3 regions of the Planococcus antarcticus DSM 14505 genome follow, and region 1 is predicted to be linked to each of the others. Evidence: riboswitches for the same ligand, from Rfam matches in the RefSeq annotation. Region 1 holds a riboswitch; each other region holds the start of a gene.
What was found. A riboswitch is a leader RNA that binds a small molecule or an ion and turns the genes downstream of it on or off. The one in region 1 is predicted to bind S-adenosylmethionine.
Positions count from the first base shown of each region.

Region 2: it holds a riboswitch for S-adenosylmethionine, as region 1 does, so the genes downstream of both, mtnK (S-methyl-5-thioribose kinase) here and BBH88_RS06085 (methionine ABC transporter ATP-binding protein) in region 1, are expected to answer to the same signal.
Region 3: it holds a riboswitch for S-adenosylmethionine, as region 1 does, so the genes downstream of both, BBH88_RS15210 (O-acetylhomoserine aminocarboxypropyltransferase/cysteine synthase family protein) here and BBH88_RS06085 (methionine ABC transporter ATP-binding protein) in region 1, are expected to answer to the same signal.

Region 1 is NZ_CP016534.2:1,223,832-1,227,107, forward strand. Features, by position in the region: gene gcvH (glycine cleavage system protein GcvH) at 1-323, shown strand, start outside; gene BBH88_RS06075 (ribonuclease M5) at 699-1,037, shown strand; gene BBH88_RS06080 (thioredoxin family protein) at 1,043-1,369, shown strand; SAM riboswitch class I at 1,456-1,560, shown strand; gene BBH88_RS06085 (methionine ABC transporter ATP-binding protein) at 1,649-2,674, shown strand; gene BBH88_RS06090 (methionine ABC transporter permease) at 2,667-3,276, shown strand, end outside.
Region 2 is NZ_CP016534.2:3,636,636-3,639,911, forward strand. Features, by position in the region: gene mtnA (S-methyl-5-thioribose-1-phosphate isomerase) at 1-420, opposite strand, end outside; gene mtnK (S-methyl-5-thioribose kinase) at 417-1,607, opposite strand; SAM riboswitch class I at 1,683-1,835, opposite strand; SAM riboswitch class I at 2,385-2,494, shown strand; gene mtnW (2,3-diketo-5-methylthiopentyl-1-phosphate enolase) at 2,570-3,276, shown strand, end outside.
Region 3 is NZ_CP016534.2:3,099,026-3,102,301, forward strand. Features, by position in the region: gene metX (homoserine O-acetyltransferase MetX) at 1-877, opposite strand, end outside; gene BBH88_RS15210 (O-acetylhomoserine aminocarboxypropyltransferase/cysteine synthase family protein) at 890-2,182, opposite strand; SAM riboswitch class I at 2,281-2,397, opposite strand; gene BBH88_RS15215 (glycerol-3-phosphate acyltransferase) at 2,528-3,169, shown strand.

The DNA of each region.
Region 1 (3,276 bases):
ATGGCAATGCACGTATCGGAATTACTCATTTCGCACAGGCAGAACTAGGGGATATCGTTTTTGTTGAACTTCCACAAGTTGGAGATGAACTGAAAAAAGACCAGCCTTTTGGCAGCGTGGAATCTGTTAAAACAGTTTCGGAATTGTATGCGCCACTCAGCGGAAAAGTGATAGAAGTCAACTCGGAGCTTGAAGACAGTCCAGAATTTGTGAATGAGTCCCCTTATGAGCAGGCTTGGATGGTTGTTATTGAAGCCCCTTCTGAAGAAGAAGTCAATGAACTGATGACAGCAGATCAATACAAAGAGATGACCAACGAGTAATCCCTGGAAAGCGCCTGTGTTTTGGCGCTTTTTTTTATTGCCGGCTAGCAGTATGCAGAGGGTTCTTTTGTATGCGGTCTTGCTAAACAACGGCTGCAATGCTTGGACAAGTCGTAAAAATGGACTATGAGCTTTTTCACTGGTATTTTTAAAGTAAATAGGGTGAGCTACTAATTTGTGAAGAACGATTCCGCCAAAGATATTCTACAAACTAGCTGACTTTGTCGTTTACGTTGCTCATTTGGAGTCTCCACGGATTTATTATTCAAAGACGCTTAAAAAAGAGCATTAGACTATGGAAAACCAATTACTCCAGCATCGTTTGCCTGAGGCGATATCTTCTTTCTAAATTCTATATTCGATGGGGTGAGTGTTTTGGGAAAAGTGATTGTTGTGGAAGGCATCAGCGATAAGTCGAGAATTGCGCCACTCATTGCAGAACCCGTGACGATTCTTTGCACAAATGGTACAGTAAGTGCAACTAGACTTGAGGAATTATTGTTGCCGTATGAAAGTCAGGACATTATCATATTGGTGGATGCCGATTCTTCGGGAGAAAAGTTGCGGAAGTTGGTCAAACGCGAATTTCCTGAAGCCCGTCATTTTTACATCAACCGGAACTATAAGGAAGTCGCGGCAACGCCGCTTCGGATACTGATGGATGTGCTCATCACAGCGAATGTCCAGGTCAAAAAGCTATTGATAGAGGGATGAAGAAGATGAAGGAATGGACGCATAAAGAATGGATCAAAGAAAAAAATACTAATCACATCACAGCGTTTTACCTATACGCGCCAATGTGCGGAACTTGCCAGGTTGCTGCGAGGATGTTATCGGTCGTCATGGAATTATTGCCAAATCTACAGATTGGCAAAGCAAACTTGAACTACATTCAGGAAATTGCGGACCTTTATGAAGTGGAGAGTGTACCATGCTTGCTAATAACGGAGGATGGGATATTGAAGGAAAAGATTTATGCTTTCCATTCAGTTCCTTATTTGTATGACAAGTTAAAATCTGTTGACGAATACAGCCGGTCATGGTAAATTAGTTTTCTGATAAAAAAATGTAAGCGACCATCTAAAGTCGAGAAAGTATACTTTTTATGCTCTCCAACAATTTCATATCGAAACTCTTATTAAGAGTGGTGGAGGGAAGTGCCCTATGAAGCCCGGCAACCGTCATGAAAATGAAATGGTGCCAAATCACACAGAGCGAAAGCTTTGGAAGATGAGAGATTGGTTTCCGTATACTATACGTTTGCCCTTCTGCTCAGTTATGCGCGGAAGGGTTTTTTATTTCTAAAATTTAGGGGTGTTCATGGAATGATTGAATTGAAAAAAGTGACGAAAAAATTCGATGCGGGAAAAACGGTTCTGACGGCCGTTGACCAGGTCGACCTATCCATCTCCGCTGGTGAAGTATTCGGCATCATCGGATACAGTGGAGCCGGTAAAAGTACGTTGATCCGACTGTTGAACGGATTAGAAAAACCGACTTCAGGAACGGTGGAAATCAATGAACAGACGATTACAGCGATCAAAGGCGGAGAATTGCGCAAAGCCCGCCAGAAGGTCAGCATGATTTTCCAGCATTTTAATTTGTTGTGGTCCCGTACGGTAAAAGAGAATATCGAGTTTCCGCTTGAGATTGCTGGTGTGGCAAAAGCGCAACGGGGCAAACGGGTTCAGGAACTGATTGAACTGGTTGGTTTAACAGACCGTGAAAATGCTTATCCATCCGAGCTTTCAGGTGGACAGAAACAGCGCGTTGGTATTGCCCGAGCACTGGCAAACGATCCCGAAGTGTTGTTATGTGACGAAGCGACATCTGCGCTCGATCCGGAAACAACAGATGCCATTCTTGATTTGCTAGTCGATATCAACAAACGATTGGGATTGACAATTGTTTTGATAACCCATGAAATGCATGTCATCCGGAAAATCTGTCACCGTGTGGCAGTGATGGAAGGTGGCCGAGTTGTTGAAATGGGCGACGTCTTGAATGTTTTCCAATCGCCGAAAGAGAAAATCACCAAACGTTTTGTTGCCCAGGTGACCGATACAGGAGATTCGCAGGAAACCATCAAAAATCTGCGGGAATTGTATCCGACAGGTGAATTGGTAAAATTAGTTTTCGTTGGTGATCAAACCGAACAGCCGATTCTAACGAAATTGATCCGCAGCCATTCTACGGAAGTCAATATAGTCCAAGGCAATATTTCACACACACAGCGAGGCGCGTACGGAACCTTGATCTTGCAGCTCAAGGGTTCTCCAGCAGAGATTGAAGAAGCACTGACATTTCTTCGCTCAGAAGATATTCAGGCGGAGGTGATTCACAATGATTGATTCTTTATTCCCGAATGTAGATTGGGACAGCATGTGGGAGGCCACTCTTGAAACACTGTATATGACGGCATTGTCGACATTATTTACATTTATTATTGGTCTAGCCCTCGGAATTTTATTGTTTTTGACAGCGCCCAAACAATTATGGGCAAACAAAGTGGTCAATTGGCTAACGGGAGCATTCGTTAATATTTTCCGGTCGATTCCCTTTATTATCCTGATTATTTTATTGATTCCTTTTACTTTGTTCCTAATGGGTTCAATTCGTGGACCCAACGCGGCTTTGCCAGCATTAATCATCGGATCAGCTCCTTTTTATGCGCGTATGGTACTGATTGCATTAAAGGAAATTGACAAAGGTGTCATTGAAGCAGCTCGTTCAATGGGCGCAACGACTGGTACTATCATTTGGAAGGTGCTGTTGCCCGAATCGAAACCGGCACTGATTTCCGGGATTACGGTCACGGCTATTGCATTGGTCGGCTATACGGCCATGGCAGGCATCATAGGTGCGGGCGGCCTTGGAACGTTGGCTTTCCTAGACGGATTTCAGCGTAGCCGTGAAGATGTCACTTTGATGGCGACGATTTTAATCCTAATTA
Region 2 (3,276 bases), 1.4 Mb from region 1:
CTCGCCGATGCTGCGGCAGGACGCTTCATCTTCCTGGTGGATTTCCACTGCCTCCGCCAGCAGCAACAGCTTTGCTTGCGGTACGTTCTTTGCCTCCCGAACCTTGTCTTTCAGGCGGCTGAGTGCCCAGCCGAGGTTGACCGCAGTCGGCCTGGAGGAATTCAAATACGCTGCATCTTTTTCGACATATTGCTGAAAAGCTTCCAATGAATCCGTGTCATGCCGCTTGGCTCCGATGGCCAATCCGTATGCTGCGGTAATGCCAATCGCAGGTGCACCGCGAACCTTCAATGAGAAAATCGCATCGTAAACGTCTTCAACAATTTCAAGCGTCAAATATTCAATGGCATGCGGCAGTTTTTGCTGATCCAGGATAGTCAGTTTCTGGCCATTCCATTTGATGGACAAAGGAATACTCATTTGCGCGCCTCCTCCAAAATTTCCAGTAAATCGTCAATTGACGCTGTCTGCTGACCCTGCAGGATTAAAGCCCGTCCAGTCTCAAGCGCCTGCTTCTTGAAGCTGGTTCTTTTTTCCGTGTCTTCGATGCTGTCCAGGTCCTTGACATGTGCCAAGCCGATTGTCCGGCGGATCAATTCGCATCCTGCAAAACCGGTCGCATCTGTCAGTACTTTACCAAGTACATACTCCAGGTAGCCTTCTGTCGCCCTGAACGATTCAACGCTCTGCTTGTTCCATAACTCGCCGAATGAAGAAGCGAATACTTCCCATGTCTTTCCAATATCATCCACAATGACTTGGCGATTCTCGCCTTCTCGTGTGATAGACTGGAAAATCAGATTGGCTAGGAACAAGCCGACATCAAACCCAATCGGACCGTAAAAACCGAACTCCGGATCAATTACCTTGGTTTCCGTCTGGCTCGCAAAAACACTGCCTGTGTGAAGGTCGCCGTGCAGCAAGGCTTCCGATTCGGTCAAAAAGCTTTTCTTTAATTTAGCAACTTCCAGCTGCAGCTTCCGATCGCTCCAAATCGCTTCTGCCGCCGACTGAAGCTGGGGTTCGTAATCATTGGTATCGATGTCGAAGAACGGATCTGTAAAAATGAGGTCTTCTGTAATTTTGCATAGCTCCGGATTGGAAAACTCGGCGGCCAAGCGCTTTTTTTCAAAAGGATGCAAGCCGTAATCCGATGTATGGAATAAAGTCAGTGCCAGGTATTCGCCAATATCCTTCGACAACCTCGGGAAATTCTGTCCGTTGATCAAGCCTTCCCGCACAATCTCCAGGTGGGACAAATCCTCCATCACGGTAATGGCCAGCTCTTCATCCGTCGCATAGACAGCCGGTACCAATGATGGAACAAATTCTCCGTGTTTTCTTAAGACGTTGGCTTCGATCGTGGCACGCTTCAATGTCAGCGGCCAGCTTTCGCCTATGATTTTGGCATAGGGCAATGCCTGCTTGATAATTATCCGTTTGCCTGTTTCAGTATCCTCGATTTGGAAAACATAATTCAAATTGCCGTCACCGATTTCCCGGCAAGTCAATTGAGCCGCGTGGTCAAATGTGTAGACCGTTTTCGCCAATGCGATGGCTGTCGCTTCGGTTAATGCCTTATAAGTAGTTGGAACAGTAAGAGTCATCATTTATCTTCCTTTCATCTGCAATATAAAAAGCCTCTTTCAAAAAGAAAGAGGCCAGAATAAGAGATTCCATGCCTCTTATCTTTCAGAAATAAATTTCTGATGGAATTAGCACCGTGCCTTGCAGGATTTTCACCCTGGCGCCAAAGCGCCCCGTCTCACAACGGTATTACGGTCGGTTGCTGGGCGTCATCGGGCCAAAATCCCTCTGCCAGCTCTTGATAAGAGTACTACTTGTCTTGCTATTGAGTTATGAAACGAATCCTATCACGATTCAGAATTTGCTGTCAATCCAATTTTTCAATAAAACCAATTTTGCGACAACGGAGTTGACAGATTTCTACGCGCATGAAATAATCAGAATTACTTTACTGTATTCAATATGAGATTCCGCAACCCAACTACGCTTTCCGCGGGCTTGCGCTGAACTAACTCGGGCTTAACGCCCGAGTGGATTTCTTTTATGTCGCTGAGCTGTTCCCGCAGGAGTCTCCGTTGGTTTGCTCCATCTCCTAATAAGTAATATTTAAAATGATTTTATATTCATTGATATTTATTATGTTTTAATGATATCTTGGAAGAAAGAGTGGAAGGCGGCGACTCCTGCGGGAATAGCATGAGCACGAGCCACTGGACTGAGCGCAGCAAAGGAAGCGGCAGAGGCCATGCCCGCGGAAAGCGTCCGTCTGAAGCGATTTCTTCTCTGCAGAACCAGATGTTTAGTCTTACCACGGAAATCGTTGAACCTATAAAACCGACTTACCCAATTTCATATCTTTCTTATTCAGAGCAGGTGGAGGGACAAGCCCTATGATACCCGGCAACCGGTCCAATAATGGATACGGTGCTAATTCTTGCAGCCAGAACCGATGGCTGAGAAATAAGAAGTTGTTAACGCCCTTAACCTCTTCTTATTTGAAGAGGTTTTTATTTTTTAAAATTTATATGGGAGTGTGGAACAAATGAGCGTGTTGACCGCTACTTATCAAGTGTACGGAAAGCCTGGTTCGTTCGAAAAAAAGGCAGAAGGCATCGCTTTGGGACTGACTATCGGTTCCTGGACAGATTTGCCGCTGCTTGAACAGGAACAATTGAAACACCATAAGGGAAATGTGGTTTCCGTCGAGGAATTCGAAAGAGATAGCCATCCACTAAAGCCGGATCTGATAAAGGCAGAACTTGCGATTGCCTACCCAAGCGTTAATTTCTCAGCTGACTTGCCCGCCATCCTGACCACCGTTTTCGGCAAATTGTCACTGGATGGCGAAGTAAAGCTATTGGACCTGGATTTCAGCCATGATCTGCTCAGCCATTTTCCTGGACCGCGCTTCGGGATTGAAGAAATCCGCAACACACTCAGGGTAAGCGGACGGCCGCTCCTCATGAGTATTTTCAAAGGTGTCATCGGTCGCGATATGGATTTTCTATCCGCTCAATTACGCCAGCAGGCATTAGGCGGCGTGGATCTTGTTAAAGACGATGAAATTTTATTCGATAATCCGCTGACCCCATTCGAAAGTCGTATCACCACGGGCAAACGAGTGCTGGATGATGTATATGAAGAAACAGGTCACCGCACGCTTTATGCGGTGAATCTGTCAGGCAGAACTTCCGAACTGAGAGGAAAAGCACGAAAAGCACGCGAGCTTGGAGCCGATGCCTTATTGTT
Region 3 (3,276 bases), 1.9 Mb from region 1:
CCAGCCAGGGAACCATCAATTCACTTGGATAAAGTAAATCGTGGGTAAAGGACAAGGAATAGACAGGAATGTCCAAAACAGCATCTTGAATGTCATGCGTGTTCATAGCTTTCAGCAGCAGTACATAGCTATTGGCATCAAAACGCCCTGCCAATTTCTTACCTTGATAATTCAAGTACGACTGTACATTGAATTCATCGCCATCGCTGGTGCGTCCGAATCGCTGATTGAACATATTGCCACTGCGGTAAGTGAGCATGCCTGCCATTCTGGCTACTTGAAATCCTTTTAAAAGTGCCGAATCCTCATAATTTCCAGAGTTGAAATCTCTATCATTCTCAATCGCCAAAATGCCGATATGGTTAAAAGCAACACCGTAATCGCCGTAGTAGGGTGTGACAGCTAAAGGAAGAACCGCATCAATAAATTCTGGATACGATTTTCCCCATTCCAAGGTTTTCATTCCACCCAATGAGCCGCCTATCACGCCGGCAAGATGGTCGATCCCCAGTTTTTTCAAGGCATGATATTCGGCCCGCACCATATCACGTATGGTCAGTGTTGGAAACTCAGCACGATAAGGTTCTCCTGTTTCCGGATTTTTTGATAATGGGCCAGTCGAGCCATGGCAGCCGCCCAGTACGTTGAAGGTAATCACTTGAAAAACAGTTGTATCCACCGGCTTGCCTGGTCCGATTAATCCTGCCCACCACCCTGGATTTTCCTCTGTGCCAATTGCATATTGGTCGCCTGTCAATGCATGGCACACCAGAATAGCCGGAGCTTTTTTGTCTCCGAGACGTTCGTATGCAAGTTCTACGTCGTTTAAAATCTCAGTTGAATCCAGAGTTAAAGAGCCGATGGATACTGTCTTCATGAAAATCCCTCCTTATACGTTTTCCAATACGGCTACCTGTATCGCCTGCTCCAAATCGGCGATTAAATCTTCTGCGTTTTCTAACCCAACAGACAAGCGGATCAACTCTTCCGTTACTCCGGATGATTTCAGTTCTTCATCGTTCAGCTGCTGATGCGTGGTGGAAGCCGGATGAATGATCAGCGATTTGGCATCTCCTACATTGGCTACATGCGACCAGAGATTGACGCTATCGATCACTTTACGGCCCGCTTCACGTCCGCCTTTGATACCGAAATTGACAATCGAGCCATATCCGTCATTCTTCAAGTATTTCTTCGCTAATTGATGGGAAGGATGATTTTCAAATCCTAAGAAATTGACCCATTCGATTTGTGGATGCTGCCTTAAATAATCCGCAATAAGCTGAGCATTGCTGCTATGTTTCGGAATGCGCAAATGCAGCGTCTCCAGTCCTTGAAGAAAAGCATGCGCACTTTCCGGACTCAGTGATGGTCCAAAATCCCGCAATAGTTGCACGCGCAGTTTTGTCGCAAATGCCGCATCTGGCACATCAATGCCATAACGCAGTCCGTGATACGATTCGTCTGGCTGCGTATAGTTCGGGAAGCGTGGATTATCCCAATTAAATGTTCCAGCATCCACGGCTACCCCGCCAATCGTTGTGCCATGCCCGCCGATCCATTTCGTAGCGGAATGAATAACCACATCTGCACCAAATTCAATCGGATTGCTGCCGTATGGAGAAGCAAATGTGTTATCAATCAATAACGGAATTCCGTTTTCATGTGCAATTGTTGCTACCTTTTCTACATCGAAGACATTCAGGCTTGGGTTGCCGATAATTTCACCGAATAAAACTTTGGTTTTTTCTGTAATTGCCGCTTTGAAATTTTCCGGATCTGTAGCATCCACGAATGTGGTCGTGATGCCATAACGCGGCAAGGTGTTCGCAAATAAATTGTAAGTGCCGCCATACAGACTACTATCTGCTACAATTTCATCGCCGGCTTCTGCAATATTTAAAATAGAGAATGCGATGGCAGCCATTCCCGAAGAAAGAGCAACTGCTGCAGTACCGCCTTCTAATAATGCTACTCTCTGTTCAAAGACATCAACTGTTGGATTCATGATGCGCGAATAGATATTGCCGGTGTCCTTCAGGCCGAAGAGATCCTGTGCATGTTGTGTATCCTTGAAGACGTAAGAAGTGGTTTTGTAGATTGGCACTCCTCTTGACCCTGTCGCTGGATCCGGTTGTTGCCCGCCGTGTAGCAATAATGTTTCTGGTTTTAAGTTTGTCATTTTCCATTCCCCCTGTTTTTTATTGATACATATTGCCGAAGAGGACAACAAAAAGCCCTCTTCGCTAAGAAGAGGGCCGTAAATTACGGAGTTTCCTCCTCTTATCTATCAGAACCTATCAATCGATTCTGTAGGAATTAGCACCTTTTCAGACAGAATCGTCTGTTGGTTGCCGGGCATCACAGGGCCTATCCCTCCGCCACTCTCGATAAGAGTATTTGATTTGGTTTTTCGTCTTGTTGTGAATTATAAAAACTATGGCGCTTTTTGTCAAGTGTATTAGTCAAAAAATTTCGAAACCTTCTCTTTCCTCAAACGTTATCAAGTAATAGAGGAGGAATCTGTATGCTTATCTGGATTTTGTTATTATTTATCGGAGGCTATGTAATCGGTTGTTTTCACGGATCCCTTGCAGCGCAAGCATTATCAGGGGTGAACGTCAAAAAAGAAGGGGTGAAAAACTCCGGAGCTTCCAATGCTGCCATCGTGCTGGGCTGGAAATACGGTTTGCTTGTTGCATTTATTGATATTTTTAAAGGGTTTGCTGCCGTTGCAGGTCTGCGCCTGTTATTGGAATCAGGTAGTTTTTCAACTGAAATGATATGGGCATTATTATTTGTTGCCGGTGCTGGTGTTGTTTTTGGCCATAATTTCCCCTTCTATATGAACTTTAAAGGAGGCAAAGGCACCGCTTCCGTTATAGGCGTCATGGTAGCCCTCGACTGGAAACTTGGTTTACTTGGCTTGCTATTATTGATCAGCGTTTCGCTCGCGACAAACTACCTGGTCATTGGTGTACTTGTACTATATGCAGTTTATTTCGTAATCGCTTTCGGTCCTGCTTCCGGAAACTGGCCATGGCTGATAGCCTCTATACTGTTTGCCATGGCCGCATGGAAACATCGGGAAAACATTATTCGAATAAAGGATGGCACTGAAAACAAAGTATCTTCTGTTTTCCGAAAGAAAACTACAACCTCAAACTGAGTCGGATTTCTAGATTGTTTCTTCGTCTATTCTAAAGATTGTGAAAAAAATTCAAAAACTCCCTTGACTTTTTTGTTATTTCACCATAAAGTGAGACTCACGAATCG